2 regions of the Actinacidiphila reveromycinica genome follow, and region 1 is predicted to be linked to the other one. Evidence: riboswitches for the same ligand, from Rfam matches in the RefSeq annotation. Region 1 holds a riboswitch; the other holds the start of a gene.
The links. Region 1 has a riboswitch for glycine ahead of gcvP (aminomethyl-transferring glycine dehydrogenase). Riboswitches for the same ligand answer to the same signal wherever they lie in the genome.
Positions count from the first base shown of each region.

Region 2: another riboswitch for glycine. It lies ahead of gcvT (glycine cleavage system aminomethyltransferase GcvT); the one in region 1 lies ahead of gcvP (aminomethyl-transferring glycine dehydrogenase).

Region 1 covers NZ_AP018365.1:7,883,982-7,891,684, reverse strand. Annotated here, with positions in the region: gene gcvP (aminomethyl-transferring glycine dehydrogenase) at 1-1,420, opposite strand, end outside; glycine riboswitch at 1,480-1,606, opposite strand; glycine riboswitch at 1,607-1,718, opposite strand; gene RVR_RS33560 (PRC-barrel domain-containing protein) at 1,866-2,237, shown strand; gene RVR_RS33555 (DNA polymerase IV) at 2,284-3,714, opposite strand; gene RVR_RS33550 (MerR family transcriptional regulator) at 3,806-4,408, opposite strand; gene RVR_RS33545 (bifunctional nuclease family protein) at 4,769-5,242, opposite strand; gene ftsR (transcriptional regulator FtsR) at 5,553-6,299, opposite strand; gene RVR_RS38175 (double zinc ribbon and FHA domain-containing protein) at 6,332-7,126, opposite strand; gene RVR_RS33530 (DUF881 domain-containing protein) at 7,232-7,703, opposite strand, start outside.
Region 2 covers NZ_AP018365.1:6,161,039-6,168,741, reverse strand. Annotated here, with positions in the region: gene RVR_RS26275 (DUF885 family protein) at 1-1,268, shown strand, start outside; gene RVR_RS26270 (enhanced serine sensitivity protein SseB C-terminal domain-containing protein) at 1,330-2,058, opposite strand; gene RVR_RS26265 (enhanced serine sensitivity protein SseB) at 2,200-2,970, opposite strand; glycine riboswitch at 3,094-3,212, shown strand; gene gcvT (glycine cleavage system aminomethyltransferase GcvT) at 3,406-4,521, shown strand; gene gcvH (glycine cleavage system protein GcvH) at 4,726-5,106, shown strand; gene glyA (serine hydroxymethyltransferase) at 5,117-6,391, shown strand; gene RVR_RS26245 (L-serine ammonia-lyase) at 6,673-7,703, shown strand, end outside.

The DNA of each region.
Region 1 (7,703 bases):
CGCCGGTGCGCAGCAGCGCGTCGGGCAGCGCGTCGGCGGTGGCGTCGTCGAGCGCGTCGAGGTCGACGGTGGCGGCGCCGAACGCGGCGAGCACCGCGGCCAGCGCGGCGCGGTCGGTGGTCTCGTCGCAGGCGACGCCGACGTGGTCGGCGTCGGTCTGCCGCAGGTTGACGCCGGCCGCGCGGGCGGCGGCCACCACGTCGGCGGCCCGGCCCGGCACCCTCGCGGTCAGGGTGTCGAAGAACGCGTCCCCGACGACCTCGACGCCGGCCGCGCGCAGGCCCGCGGCGAGCACCGCGGCGTAGCGGTGGGTGCGGCGCGCGATGGCGGCCAGTCCGTCGGGCCCGTGGTAGACGGCGTACATGCCGGCCATCACCGCGAGCAGCACCTGGGCGGTGCAGATGTTGCTGGTGGCCTTCTCGCGCCGGATGTGCTGCTCGCGCGTCTGGAGGGCCAGCCGGAAGGCGGTGTCGCCGTCGGCGTCGACGGAGACGCCGACGAGCCGGCCCGGCAGGTTGCGGGCGTAGGAGTCGCGGACCGCCATGTAGCCGGCGTGCGGGCCGCCGAAGCCCATCGGGACGCCGAAGCGCTGGGTGGTGCCGACCGCGATGTCCGCGCCGAGCTCGCCGGGCGGGGTGAGCAGGGTCAGCGCCAGCAGGTCGGCGGCCACGGTGACGATCGCACCCAGGTCGTGCGCCTGCTCGATGACCGGCCGCAGGTCGCGTACGGCGCCCGAGGCGCCCGGGTACTGGAGCAGCACCCCGGTGACGCCGCGCTTGGCGACGTCGGCGGGGATGCCCGCGGACAGGTCGGCGGTGACGACCTCGACGCCGGTCGGTTCGGCGCGGGTGCGGATCACCGCGAGGGTCTGCGGGAAGGTGTCGGCATCGACGAGGTAGACGCCGTTCCTGACCTTGCCGACCCGGCGGGACAGCGCCATCGCCTCGGCGGCCGCGGTGCCCTCGTCCAGCAGGGAGGCCCCCGAGGTGGGCAGACCGGTGAGGTCGGCGACGACGGTCTGGAAGTTCAGCAGCGCTTCGAGGCGGCCCTGCGAGATCTCCGGCTGGTACGGGGTGTAGGCGGTGTACCAGGCGGGGTTCTCCAGCACGTTGCGCAGGATGACCGGCGGGGTGAAGGTGCCGTAGTAGCCCAGGCCGATCATCGGGGTGAGCACCTGGTTGCGGTCGGCGAGCGCCCGCAGTTCGGCGAGTGCCTCGGCCTCCGTGACGGCGGCGGGCAGGCCGAGCGCCCCGGTGCTCCTGATGGTGTCGGGGACGGCCGCGGCGGTCAGTTCGTCCAGCGAGCCGTAGCCCACCTGGGCGAGCATCTTGGCCTGCGCCCCGACGTCGGGACCGATGTGGCGGCGGGCGAAGGGCCGGCCTGCCTCGAGCTCGGCGAGCGTGGTTCGGCGGTCACTCATCTTCGGGGGCCTCCTGGTCTGTGACGACCTTCGGGGGTGCCGTCACGGGCACCCGTACGGCCTCCCCCTCTGTCATCAGAACCTGAGAGCTTCACCGCCCCGGCCACGGGGCGGCTTTCACCGTCGGTGAGGACGCGTCCCGGCGGCCGCGCTGCTTCCGGGACAGGTCCTGCTTTCCAGAGTGACCTCGCCCGAGCGGTACGGATGCCTGAGAGTTTCCGGGGAGGATTTGCTCCTTCGGCGTCCTCCGCCACCCGCCGCCAGGCGGGCTCTTGGAGGACTCTCCCGCACGGGGTCGACGGCCTGCTGCCAGCCTACCAGCGCGTTCCGGGGCACGGGTGGGGACAGGTGCCGAGTCGACACCGCCCCGATCGTGGCTTTGGGTAGGAAGAAGCATCCGCCGTGTGACGGCGGCCCGGGGTTGGTCGGAGTGCTTGGAGGGACCGTGCGAACCGACATCGATCCGCGCAGCCTGATCGGCCGCCGCGCCTTCGACCGTGACGGGACGAGGATCGGCACGGTGGACGAGGTCTACCTCGACGACGCGACCGGCACGCCGGAGTGGGCGGCGGTGCGCACCGGCCTGTTCACCCGGGACGCGTTCGTGCCGCTCGGCCCGAGCGAGCTGGACGGCGACACGCTGCGAGTGCCGTACGAGAAGGCACTGATCAAGGACGCGCCGGACTTCGGGGTGGGCCGGCACCTGTCGCCCGAGCAGGAGTTGCAGCTCTACCACCACTACGGGATGGACGTGCCGCGCGCGGGCGCCGAGCGGGCGCCGTCCGGGGACTTCGGGGAGCTGGCCGACGGGGAGTGAGCGGGCACGGCCGCCGGCGCGGAGCCGGGGGGCGGGCCCCTGTGCTCTACGGGGTCTCCCGGGCCGCCGGTGCGTCCTGGGGGTCCGGGGCCGCCTCCGACACGTGCCGGGTGCCCGGGGCGCCCGGCGGGCCGTGCTCCCGCTGGGCGGCCAGCGGGAGCGGGTCGCTGCGGCTGAGCGCCGGGTCGTCGACCGGGAAGGTGCGCACCCGGCCCGGCCGGCTGTCCGAGGGCACCTCGAAGCGCACGGTCACCCGCCCGACACCGCTGCCCTGCACCCATCCGGCGCCGTGGACCTCGTGGACGACGTCGTGGCCGGGCAGCCAGCGGTTCGCCCGCTCGGGTGCCGGCGGCGGGCTGCTGGGCAGCGGCTCGGGGACGCCCTGGTCGGACCCGCCGTGCAGGGCGAGCTCGCTCTCGGCGTGGGCGAACAGGTCCTCCTGGGTGAAGTCGGCCAGCCCGGCGACGCCCACCCCGAGCAGCCGCACGCCTCCGGTGGTGTCGACGGCCTCGGCGAGGCGGCGGGCGGTCTCGCGGACCACGGCCGGGTCGTCGGTGGGGGCGCGCAGCGTCTCGGAGCGGGTGAGCGTGGAGAAGTCGTACCGCCGGACCTTGACCACCACGGTGCGGCCGGAGCGGCCGGCCCCGCGCAACCGCTGCACGCAGCGCTCGGCGAGCCGGTCGATCTCGTACCGCACATGGGCGCGGTCGGTCAGATCGGTGTCGAAGGTGTCCTCGACCGAGATGGACTTGACGTCGCGGTCGGCGACGACGGGGCGGTTGTCGACACCGGCGGCCATGGCGTGCAGGCCGGCGCCGTGGGCCTTCCCGAGCAGCCGGACCAGCTCGCCCTCGCCGGCCCGGGAGATCTCGGCGACGGTGAGGATGCCGGCCCTGCGCAGGTGCTCGGCGGTGGCCGGGCCGACCCCCGGCAGGGTGCGCACCGGCATCGGGTCCAGCAGCGCCCGCTCGGTGCCGGGCTCGACCACCACCAGGCCGTCCGGCTTGGCCTTCTCCGAGGCGATCTTGGCGAGCAGCTTGGAGCCGGCCAGCCCGACCGAGGCGGTCAGGCCGGTGGCGGCCCTGATGTCGGCGCGCAGCCCGCGGGCCACGGCCCTCGGGTCGCCGGCGTGCCCGCCCGCCTCCAGGTCGACGAACGCCTCGTCGACGCTCAGGGGCTCTATCAGGGGTGATGCCTCGCGCAGCAGGGCCATGACGATCTCGCTGATCTGGCGGTAGATGCCGAAGCGCGGCACGAGGTAGGCCGCGTGGGGGGCGAGCCGGCGGGCGTGCGCCATGGCCATGGCGGAGTGGACGCCGTGCACGCGTGCCTCGTAGGACGCGGTCGAGACCACACCGCGGGGTCCCAGGCCGCCGACCACCACCGGCTTGCCCCGCAGGCTGGGCTTGGACGCCTGCTCGACCGCGGCGAAGAACGCGTCCATGTCCAGGTGGAGGATCGTCGGCGCACTTCTCACACCTCCAGCGTCCCGCATACCGCCGACATCAGCCGTACACGTGTACGGCGACGGCGGGTCGGGCGGCCGGACGCCCTCGGACCCGGGTGCTTCAGACCGCCTTGTTGCGGCGGCGGGCCAGCTCGTCGGCCGGGTTGTGCCCGACCAGGGTCTCGCCGGTGTCCACGCGCTCGCCGTGCATCTGGGACAGCGCGCTCTCCACGTCGCGCCACACCACGCCGACCGCGATCCCGAAGATGCCCTGGCCGCCCTGGAGGAGCTGGACCACCTCGTCGGGCGACGTGCACTCGTAGACGGTCGCGCCGTCGCTCATCAGCGTCATCCGGGCCAGCTCGCCGGGGCCGACCGAGCGCAGGTGCTGGACGGCGGTGCGGATGTTCTGGAGGGAGACACCGGTGTCGAGCAGCCGCTTGACGATCTTGAGCACGACGACGTCGGAGAAGCCGTACAGCCGCTGGGTGCCCGATCCGTAGGCCGGGCGGACGCTGGGCTCGACCAGGCCGGTGCGGGCCCAGTAGTCCAACTGGCGGTAGGTGATGCCGGTGGCGGCACATGCCGCCGGGCCGCGGTAGCCGACCTGCTCGGACGGCGTCTCGGCCGGTGGGCCGCCGTCCGCGCCCACCGCCGCGGGGGCGAGCGCCCCCCGGGCCGGATACGGGCCGCCGGTCGCCAAACCGTCGCCGGTACTTCTCACGACGCCCTCCGTCCCCTTCGCGTCCGCTGGCCGCGCGCACGTGCCACCGGACTTTCCCTTCTGACGGTAGGCAGTCGTCACACGTGCGTCAACGATCGCCACGCTCGGCACGCCGAGTGAAATTCACCCCAGGAGTGGTTTGCTCCGAGCGCACAGCGGGAACACAGTTCCGAATGGCTGCATGGCGGCAACCTTGCCCCCTTTGGGGGCGGTATGGCGCGTCCGCCCCGGGCGGGCGTCACCCGGTCGCGCCGCGCCCGTCCGGGCGTCGTCCTGCGCGCGGTCGCGGCCCGCGCCAGGTGGCGACCGGTCTGCCGCTCGCGTCCTACCGGTCCCCACGGCCCCGCCGACCGGCGGAGCCTACTGGTTGCTGGTCCCGAAGTCCTCGGGCGAGATCTGGTCGAGGAACTCGCGGAACTTCTCCACCTCGTCCTCCTGCTCGTCCGGGATCGCGATCCCCGCGTCGTCCAGCACACCGTCGCTGCCGTAGATCGGCGTGCCGGTGCGCAGGGCGAGCGCTATGGCGTCGGACGGGCGGGCACTGACCTCCACCCCGCCGGCGAAGACCAGCTCCGCATAGAACACGCCGTCCCTCAGGTCGGTGATGCGCACCTCCGTCAGCGTCTGTCCCACCGCCTCGAGCACGTCCTTGAAGAGGTCGTGAGTCAGCGGTCGCGCAGGCGTCATGCCCTGCTGCGCGAAAGCGATGGCCGTCGCCTCTCCCGGCCCGATCCAGATGGGCAGGTACCGGTCGCCTCCTACTTCACGCAGGAGCACGATCGGTTGGTTGGAGGGCATTTCGACCCGGACACCCACAACGTCGAGCTCGTTCACACCAGCAACCCTAGGCCGTGCCTGCGGGGTTTGGGTAGTCGGGCAGCCGCCGGGCGCGGCTCCGAGGCGTTCCGGAACCCGCCTCCGCCAGGCGGTTCGCCCCCGCGGATGCCGCTCCGGGCCGCGGTTCCGGCCGCGATCCGACCGAAATCCGACGCCGGGAGGGGCGGCGCGGCGCAGGTCGGCCGGCCGCCGGTGCCCGCCGTCGGACCCGCGGAACCGGGCCGGGGGGCGGGGCGTGGAACCGGACCGCTCGTGCCCGGACCGAGGGGCCGAACCGTGCGGCCGGACCGGGGACGCGCGGCCGCGATCAGTCCAGTCGGACCCGCAGCGCCGACTGCACCATCGCGGCGTGCAGCCGCACCGACAGCATGGCGAGCTCCCGGGCGGTCGCCTCGGCGTGCAGCCGGGTCTGCGGGTTGCGGTGCCGGCGCAGCGGCGCCACCACCTGCTCGACCAGGCCCGCCTCCCGGTCGGCGGCGGCCTTCACCGCGCGCAGGTGGCGCGGCTCCAGTCCGAAACGCCCGAGGTCCACGATCAGCCGGGCCACGTTCACCGCGTCCGCGGCGTAGCCGCCGTCGGCGTCCGGCAGGACCAGCCCGTAGGACTCCCACTCGGCGAGGGCGTCCCCGCCGGCCCCGGTGGCGGCCAGCAGCTCGTCGCGGCCGATCCGCATCCGGGCGGGCTCCTCGGGCTCCATGGAGCCGTCCAGCACCCCGCGGGACTCGCCGGGGCCCGGCAGCGCCACCGGCTCGCCCCGGTCGAGGGCGTCCAGGTGCTCGCGGATCACCCGCAGGGGCAGGTAGTGGTCCCGCTGCACCCGCAGCACGTAGGCGAGCCGCTCCACGTCCGCGACACCGAACTTCCGGTACCCCGAGGGGGTGCGCTGCGGCTCCACCAGCCCCTCCGCCTCCAGGAAGCGGATCTTGGAGATGGTGACCTCGGGGAACTCGTCCCGCAGCCGGGACAGCACCGCGCCGATACTCAGCAGGGTGCCGTCCTCTGCGGCCGGGACGGTGGCGGTGCCGTCACCGGCACCGCCTGTCGATCGCGGCATGCGCACCTTCCCTGGGACCTGCGGCGGGAGGGTCAGACACCCGCCTGGCTCGCGTAGAACACGAGCCGGTACTTGCCGATCTGCACCTCGTCCCCGTTGGAAAGCTGCACCGCGTCGATCCGCTCCCGGTTGACGTAGGTGCCGTTGAGGCTGCCCACGTCGGAGACGGTGAACACGCCGTCGGCCCCGCGCCGGAACTCCACGTGGCGGCGCGAGACCGTCACGTCGTCCAGGAAGATGTCGCTCTGCGGGTGCCGGCCGGCGGTGGTCAGCTCGCCGTCCAGCAGGAAGCGGCTGCCGGAGTTCGGCCCCCGGCGCACCACCAGCAGCGCCGAGCCCAGGGGCAGCGCGGCCACGGCCGCCTGCGCCTCCGGGGAGAGCGACGGCATCGGGGTCTGGCCGGTCGCCTCGGCCTCGTACGCCTCGATGCTGGAGATCGAGATCGTCGAGGTGGTCTCCGACGGCCGCTCGAACGACCCGGTGCCCTGCCCCGCGCGCAGCGGCGCGCCGCAGTTGTTGCAGAAGCGGCTCGCCGCCGCGTTCTGGTGCCCGCACCTGCCGCAGACCAGCACGCCCTGCTCACCACCCGTGTCCGAGGCCGAAGATTCCCCGAAACCTATGCGGGGCGCCGAACCGTGGTCAACAGGCGCCACGCCGGGCGCGGCCGAAAATCCGCCGTCCTGCTGCGGCGCGTCCGCGCGGAACAGCGGACGCTCCGCCGGCTGGCCGGTGTCCTCCTCACCACTTCGCGGCGCACGGTGGCGTGCCGTGGCCGGGTCACCCGACTGGCGGGCGCTCTTGCCGAACAACTTCCCAAACAACTTCACGGGCGATTCCCCTTGAAAGAAGCAGACCCGCCCGTGGGGCAGGACGAACTCTCACTACTCACAGTTTCCACCACTCAGCACCCGGCCAGGCCCCCGACCCCCGCCTCATTGGGATGACCGAGCGTAGTCAGGCTGCTCCGACGGCCGCAAGGCATCCACGACGATCTTCTGCGACCTGACCACATCGGCACTCGCCTGCTCCTTCTCCAGCGTCTGAACCACCCCGCCGGGGATGTTCAGCGCGGGTTCGAGATCCGGCGGGTTCCCGATGACCTTGAAGACGTACGGCTGGGCCAGTCGGTGCCCGTCCACGAGCACGCTGTTCGTGCTGTCGGTGAAGTAAGTGTCGCTGATCACGCGCACGTTGTTCACCTGGATCGCCTCCGCCCCCGCCGCACGCAGCTCCTGGACGGTGTCCAGCAGCGAGTCCGCCTCGACCTGGTCGTGCGGGTCCTTGACCGTCAGGGTGATCCCCGGGCCCTTCGCCGCCACCGTACCGGCCAGGACACCGAGCTCCCTGGCCTTCTCCTGCGTCTGCTTGAGCGCCTCCGCAGCCTGGTCGGAGCTGGTCTCCAGC
Region 2 (7,703 bases), 1.7 Mb from region 1:
CCAACCTCGAACTCGCCTGCTACGACCGGGAGTACGCCCCACGCGCGGACCGGGCCAGGGCCCGCCGGGAGCACCTGGCGCGCTGGCCGGACGCCGTGGACGCCGCCCTCTCCGCGCTGGACCGGGTACGGGCGCCGGTCGCGGAGGCGCTGCTCGGTCCGGTGCTCGGACTCGCCGCCGACCTGGACCCGGACGCCGACGGGGTGGAGCGGGCCGCGCTGCGCGCGCACGGGCGGCTGGTCGACCACGTCCGGGACGTCGCCGAGCACGGCGACCCGGACCCGCGGCTCGGCGGCCGGGCGCTGGCCGCCCTGATGGGCGCTCAGGAGGGCCTGCGGGTGGATCTCACCGAGCTGGCCGGGCGGGCCGACAGGGAGCGGGTCCGGCTCACCGAACTGCTCACCGACGCCTGCCGGCTGCTGGACCCGCGCAGCGGCGTGGACGATCTGCTGCCCGGCCTGCTCGCCGACCACCCGGACGCCGACGGCGTCATCGCCGAGGCCGCGCGGCTGACCGACGAGGTCATCGAGTTCACCCGGGAGCGGGGCCTGGCGCCCCACGTGGACGGCGAGTGCCTGGTCGGTCCGGCGCCCCCTTCGCGGCGGTGGGCGATGGCCATGATGACCTGGTCGGCCCCCGCCGAGGCCGACGCGCCGTCCTGGTACCACGTGACGCCGCCCGACGCGGACTGGCCGGAGAACGAGCGCGAGGAGTGGCTGACCGTCTTCAGCCGCACCAGCCTGCCGTCCATCACCCTCCACGAGGTCGCGCCCGGGCACTTCGCGCACGGCCGCGCGCTGCGCCGGGCGCCCTCACCGGTGCGCCGGCTCCTGCACAGCCTCTCCTTCTCCGAGGGCTGGGCCCACTACGTGGAGGAGGTCTGCCTCGACGAGGGGTTCCGCGCCCGCGACCCCCGGTTCGCGATCGGCGTGGCCCTCGAAGCGCTGGTCCGGGTCACCCGGCTCACCTGCGCGATCGGATTGCACACGGGTGCGCTGTCGCTCGACGAGGCCGCGCGGTACTTCGTGCGCGACGCCCACCTGTCGCCGGCGGCGGCCTCGGCGGAGGCGCGGCGCGGCACCTTCGACGCCGGGTACGGCCGCTACACCTGGGGCAAGCTGGAGATCCAGCGGGTGCGGCGGCGCGCGGAGCGGGAGTGGGGAGCGGACTTCACGCTCCCCCGCTTCCACGGCGCCCTGATGCGGTTGGGCAGCCCGCCCCTGGGACTGCTCGACGCCGTGGTCCCCCCGCCCGGGCCCACCCGGTGAGCGCCCGTGTCCCCCGCTGGACGGACCGCCCGCCGGTGGACGCGCCCGCCGCCCGCCCGGCTCAGCGGTCGAAGAAGGGGCGGCCGAACGTCCGCATCCACAGGGCCACGGGGTCGTACGGGTCGGCCATCGCCACCGTGGAGACGGCCACCCCGTCGGGCACTCCGCCCACGGCCTGCTGCATCATCAGCCGCACCGACTCCACGGCCTGCCCGGCCCCCTCGTACAGCTCCACCCCGATCGCGAGGTAGGGCTCGCCGAGCACCGGCTGCACCCACGCCTGGCGCAGCGCCCGCACCGCGGAGGTACGGTGCGCCGCCTGCGCGAGCAACGCGTAGAACTGCGGCATCTGGAGCGAGGGCTCGCCGATCTGGAGCGGCCCGGCGGGCAGCAGGTCCAGCCCGACCGCGATCCGGCGCAGGTCCGCCCACGGGACGCCGATCCCGCCGCCGGCCGCGTGCGGGTTGAGCCACAGCCCCGAGCGGTCCGGGTAGAGGGTCCGCGCGATGTCCCGCCCGGAGACCACCTCGTGCTCGCGGTTCCACCCGCTGGCGGCCAGCTCGCGCGGCGAGGTGAAGCACGGCGCGTAGCCGTACCCGTCGATCTCCATCGTGCCGTACTGCGCGTCGGGCGCGCCGGAGCTGCCGTGCCACAGCAGCATCCACACCTGGCCCTCGGCGAGCGACGCGAGCAGGTTCTCGTAGGCGTCGAACCGGCCGGGTGCCACCTGGAGCAGCATCTGCTCCACATGGCCGGCCTGCGCCGCACCGCCTTGCGCGCCCGCGATCACGTGGGACCGCCCCTTTCCCCTCGTACAGCTCTTCGCACGACATCAAACCAGGTCGAGTGTGCCCAGCGGTATGGCGACCGACTCAAGCGGAACCGGCTATAGACCGGCTATACGGCCGTTGAACGGACGCGGCGGGCGGCTTCAGTCGCGGGCGAAGAACGGCTGCACCGTCTCCAGCATCCAGTCCCCCACCGGGTCCTGCGCCACGTCCAGCAGGATCAGGTGCACCGGCCAGGGGGGCTGCGCCGCGCCCAGCGCCCGGCCGAGCGCGTCCATCGCGGCGGCCCGGTCCTCCTCGGTCCAGCCGTCGAGTTCCACGCCGACGAACAGGGCGGGCGGCTCCTCCTCGACGACGGCCAGGGCCCGCCGTGCGGTGAGCACCACCGGGGTGACCGCGAACTCGCCGGCCGCGGCGGCCAGGAAGTCCACCGGCTCGGCGTCGTGGTCCGGCTCCCACAGCCGCACCCGGGCACCGGACGGCGCGTCGCCGCCGCGTACCCCGGCGAACGCCGGGGCCCGCTCGCCCGGCGCCGGCCGGCACAGCTCGGCCACCGCGGCGGGGGGCAGCGGCACCCCGACCGCGCCGCCGGGGTTGACCGCGATCCCCACCAGCGGCGGCAGCCCGCGGGCGAACTCGTGCACCGGCGCGACCGTGCAGGACATGCCGTCCGCGGCCTGCCGGAACTGCTGCTCGGAGCTGAACACCGGGACGTAGGGCGCGCCGCCGAGCACGACGGTCGGCAGGTCGAGGTCGGCCGCGTCGGGCGAGCCGCCGTTCGGCAGCGGCACCCACACCCGGGACCGGCCGAGCACCTCCAGCAGCCTGGGCGTGGCCGACGGGTTGCCGAGGCTGGCGGCCAGCACCTCTTCCAGCTCGTTGGCCGGCCATATGTACGGCGCCGGATTCTCCATGTCCACCCTTGTCCGCCCGAGTACCGCGTCTTTTGCGTCGTGCCCGGGAAACCCTAACCGCTGCCGGGGGCCGAGCACCCTGGGCATGCAATGATGAGTGCCACAACTTGCATACCGGCCGTTCGAGGCCGCGCGGGAGAGTCCCGGACCGGCGCACGCGACCAGCTCGCGGGCGGTGGACCGGGCGCCGAAGGAGCAAGCCCTCCCTTGAATCTCTCAGGCACAGATACCGCGCGGGCGAGGCAGATCTGAAAAGCGGCGGAGCCGTCGGCGCACCCCTGTCGGGTGCGTGCGGCCCCGCCCACCCAAGGTGCAAACCGGGGCCCGCGCGTGCGGGGGTTCACGGTGAACCTCTCAGGTTCCGATGACAGATGGGGAGTGTCCGATCTGTCGTCCCCTCCTCTTCCCGAGACCGAGCCTGGGAGCCTGTCACCGATGAGCGAACCCCGTCGTACCGCGCTCGACGCCCTGCACCGTGCCCTCGGCGCGACCATGACCGACTTCGCGGGCTGGGACATGCCGCTGCGCTACGCCAGCGAGCGCGAGGAGCACCAGGCCGTGCGCACCCGGGCCGGCCTGTTCGACCTGTCGCACATGGGCGAGATCACCGTGACGGGTCCGCAGGCGGGCGAGGCGCTCGACCACGCCCTGGTCGGCCACCTGTCCGCGCTGGCGGTGGGCCGGGCCCGCTACACGATGATCTGCGCGCCCGACGGCGGCATCCTCGACGACCTGATCGTGTACCGGCTCGGCGAGCAGGAGTTCATGGTCGTCGCCAACGCCTCCAACGCGCAGACGGTGCTCGACGCGGTCGCGCTGCGGGCGGCCGGGTACGACGCGCGGGTCCGCGACGACCGCGAGGCGTACGCGCTGCTGGCGGTCCAGGGCCCGCAGGCCCCGGCGATCATGAAGGCGGTGACCGACGCCGACCTGGACGGGCTGAAGTACTACGCCGGCCTGCCCGGCACGGTGGCCGGGGTGCAGGCGCTGATCGCCCGTACCGGCTACACCGGTGAGGACGGCTTCGAGTTGTTCGTGGCGCCGGCCGACGCCGAGCGGCTGTGGCAGGCGCTGACCGCGGCCGGCGAGGCGTCGGGGCTGGTGCCGTGCGGGCTGTCCTGCCGGGACACGCTGCGCCTGGAGGCCGGCATGCCGCTGTACGGCCACGAGCTGACCGCCTCGGTGACGCCGTTCGACGCCGGGCTGGGCCGGGTGGTCAAGTTCGACAAGCCCGGGGACTTCGTCGGGCGCACCGCGCTGGGCGCCGCCGCCGAGCGGGCCGCCGACCTGCCGCCGCGCAAGCTCGTCGGGCTGGTCGCGCAGGGCCGCCGGGTGCCGCGGGCCGGCTACCCGGTGACCGACGCGTCGGGCGCGGTGATCGGCGAGGTCACCTCGGGCGCCCCGTCGCCGACCCTGGGCAGGCCGATCGCGATGGCGTACGTGGACGCGGCGCACGCGGCGCCCGGCACCCCGGGGGTCGCGGTGGACATCCGCGGGTCGAAGGAGCCGTACGACGTCGTGGCGCTGCCGTTCTACCGGCGCGAGCGCTGAGCGCGACCGCTGGGAGCGTCCGGGCATGGCCCGCGGGTGTGGCCGGGCATGGCCTCGGTGCCTGGCCCGGCACCTGAGGGCCCCTGCGCCTGGCCCCGCCCCCTGTGACAACGGGGCGGACGCCCGCCCCCGCCCCGTTCCCCTACCTTTCCGTTTGCCGTGCCGCGCACGCGAGCACCCCTGTCGATCCGGGAGAATCCAGCCATGAGCATCAACCCTGAGCAGCTTCGTTACAGCAAGGAGCACGAGTGGCTCTCCGCCCCCGCCGACGGCGCGGCCACCGTGGGCATCACCTCGCACGCCGCCGACGCGCTCGGTGACGTGGTCTTCGTCCAGCTCCCCGAGGTGGGCGCCACGGTGACCGCGGGCGAGACCTGCGGCGAGCTGGAGTCCACCAAGTCGGTCAGCGACCTGTACTCGCCGGTGGGCGGCGAGGTCACCGAGGTGAACCAGGACGTCGTCGACGACCCGTCACTGGTGAACTCCGCCCCCTTCGAGGGCGGCTGGCTGTTCCGGGTGAAGGTGGCCGACGAGCCGTCCGACCTGCTGTCCGCCGCCGAGTACGACGCCTTCATCGAGAACTGAGGGACCCGCGATGTCGCTGCTGAACCAGTCCCTGCACGCCTTCGACCCCGACGTGGCGGCCGCGGTCGACGCCGAGCTCAACCGCCAGCAGTCCACGCTGGAGATGATCGCGTCCGAGAACTTCGCCCCGGTCGCCGTGCTGGAGGCCCAGGGCTCGGTGCTGACCAACAAGTACGCGGAGGGCTACCCGGGCCGCCGCTACTACGGCGGCTGCGAACACGTCGACGTGATCGAGCAGCTCGCCATCGACCGGGTCAAGGCGCTGTTCGGCGCCGAGTCGGCGAACGTGCAGCCGCACTCCGGCGCCCAGGCGAACGCCGCCGCGATGTTCGCCCTGCTCAAGCCGGGCGACACCATCCTCGGCCTGGACCTGGCGCACGGCGGGCACCTGACCCACGGCATGAAGATCAACTTCTCCGGCAAGCTCTACAAGGTGGCCGCCTACCACGTGGACGCCGAGACCAGCCGGGTCGACATGGCCGAGGTCGAGCGGCTGGCCAAGGAGCACCGCCCGCAGCTCATCGTGGCCGGCTGGTCCGCCTACCCGCGGCAGCTCGACTTCGCGGAGTTCCGCCGGATCGCCGACGAGGTCGGCGCGTACCTGATGGTGGACATGGCGCACTTCGCCGGCCTGGTCGCCGCCGGGCTGCACCCCTCCCCCGTGCCGTACGCCGACGTGGTCACCACCACGACCCACAAGACGCTCGGCGGGCCGCGCGGCGGGGTGATCCTGGCCAGGGCGGACCTCGCCAAGAAGATCAACTCGGCGGTCTTCCCGGGGCAGCAGGGCGGCCCGCTGGAGCACGTGATCGCGGCGAAGGCGGTGGCGTTCAAGGCCGCGGCCACCGACGAGTTCAAGGACCGCCAGGCCCGCACGCTGGAAGGCGCGAAGATCCTCGCCGACCGGCTGGCCCGGCCCGACGTGGCGGAGCTCGGCGTCTCCGTGCTCTCCGGGGGCACCGACGTGCACCTGGTCCTGGTCGACCTGCGCAACTCCGCGCTCGACGGCCAGCAGGCCGAGGACCGGCTGCACACGGTCGGCATCACCGTCAACCGCAACGCGGTCCCGAACGACCCGCGGCCCCCGATGGTCACCTCGGGCCTGCGGATCGGCACGCCCGCGCTGGCCACGCGGGGCTTCGGCGCCGACGACTTCCGGGAGGTCGCCGACATCATCGCGGCGACCCTCACCGCGTCGCCGGCCTTCCCGCCGTCGGAGAGCGCGCCCCTGCGCAAGCGGGTCACCGCGCTGGCCGACAAGCACCCGCTGTACCCGGCGCTGTAGCCGGCGGCCGGTCCGTGGGCCGCCTCACCCCGCTCCGCGTCGTCGCGGACGCCTCGCGCGTGCGAAGCTCGGGGGGAGGGGCGGACCCGGACCGGCGTCCGTGCCGGACGTGTCCGGCGTGCGGCGCGACCGATCCGGACGCACCCGACGCGGCGCCCGATCCGGACGCACCCGACGCGGCGCGCCCCACCCGGGCGCACCCGCCGCACCTGCCCGCCGGGCGCGGCCGCAGCACCACCCCGCGGACAACGGCGTCCGCGATACCCAGGAGCTAGGAACCCGTGGCAATCTCCGTCTTCGACCTGTTCTCCATCGGCATAGGGCCCTCCAGCTCGCACACCGTCGGCCCGATGCGGGCGGCGAACATCTTCGTGCACCGCCTGAAGAACGAGGCGCTGCTCGCGCACACCGCCTCCGTCCGGGCCGAGCTGTTCGGCTCGCTCGGCGCCACCGGCCACGGCCACGGCACCCCGAAGGCGGTGCTGCTCGGGCTGTCCGGCCACGCGCCGCGCACCGTGGACGTCGAGACGGCCGACGACGAGGTCGCCCGGATCCGCGCGGAACGCCGGCTGGCCCTGCTGGGCACCCACGAGATCGCGTTCGACCCCGACGCCGACCTGGTGCTGCACCGGCGCCGCTCGCTGCCCTACCACGCCAACGGGATGACGCTGTCCGCCCGCGACGAGGCGGGCGAGGTGCTGCTGGCGAAGACGTACTACTCGGTGGGCGGCGGCTTCGTGGTGGACGAGGACGCCGTCGGCGAGGACCGGATCAAGCTGGACGACACGGTGCTGCGGCACCCCTTCCGCACCGGCGACGAGCTGCTGCGGCTGTCCCGGGAGACCGGGCTGTCGATCTCCGCGCTGATGATGGAGAACGAGAAGGCGTGGCGCAGCGAGGCGGACATCCGGGCCGGCCTGCTGGAGATCTGGCAGGTGATGCGGGCGTGCGTGGAGCGCGGCATGAGCCGGGAGGGCATCCTGCCCGGCGGCCTGAAGGTGCGCCGCCGCGCCGCGCAGTCCGCCCGCCAGCTACGGGCCGAGGGCGACCCGTCCACCCGTGCGATGGAGTGGATCACCCTGTACGCGATGGCGGTCAACGAGGAGAACGCGGCGGGCGGGCGCGTGGTCACCGCCCCCACGAACGGCGCCGCCGGGATCATCCCGGCCGTCCTGCACTACTACCTGGCGTTCGTCTGCTCGCCGGCCACGTCCGCCGCCGACCGGGACGACGCGGTGGTCCGCTTCCTGCTGGCCGCGGGGGCGATCGGGATGCTCTTCAAGGAGAACGCCTCGATCTCCGGCGCCGAGGT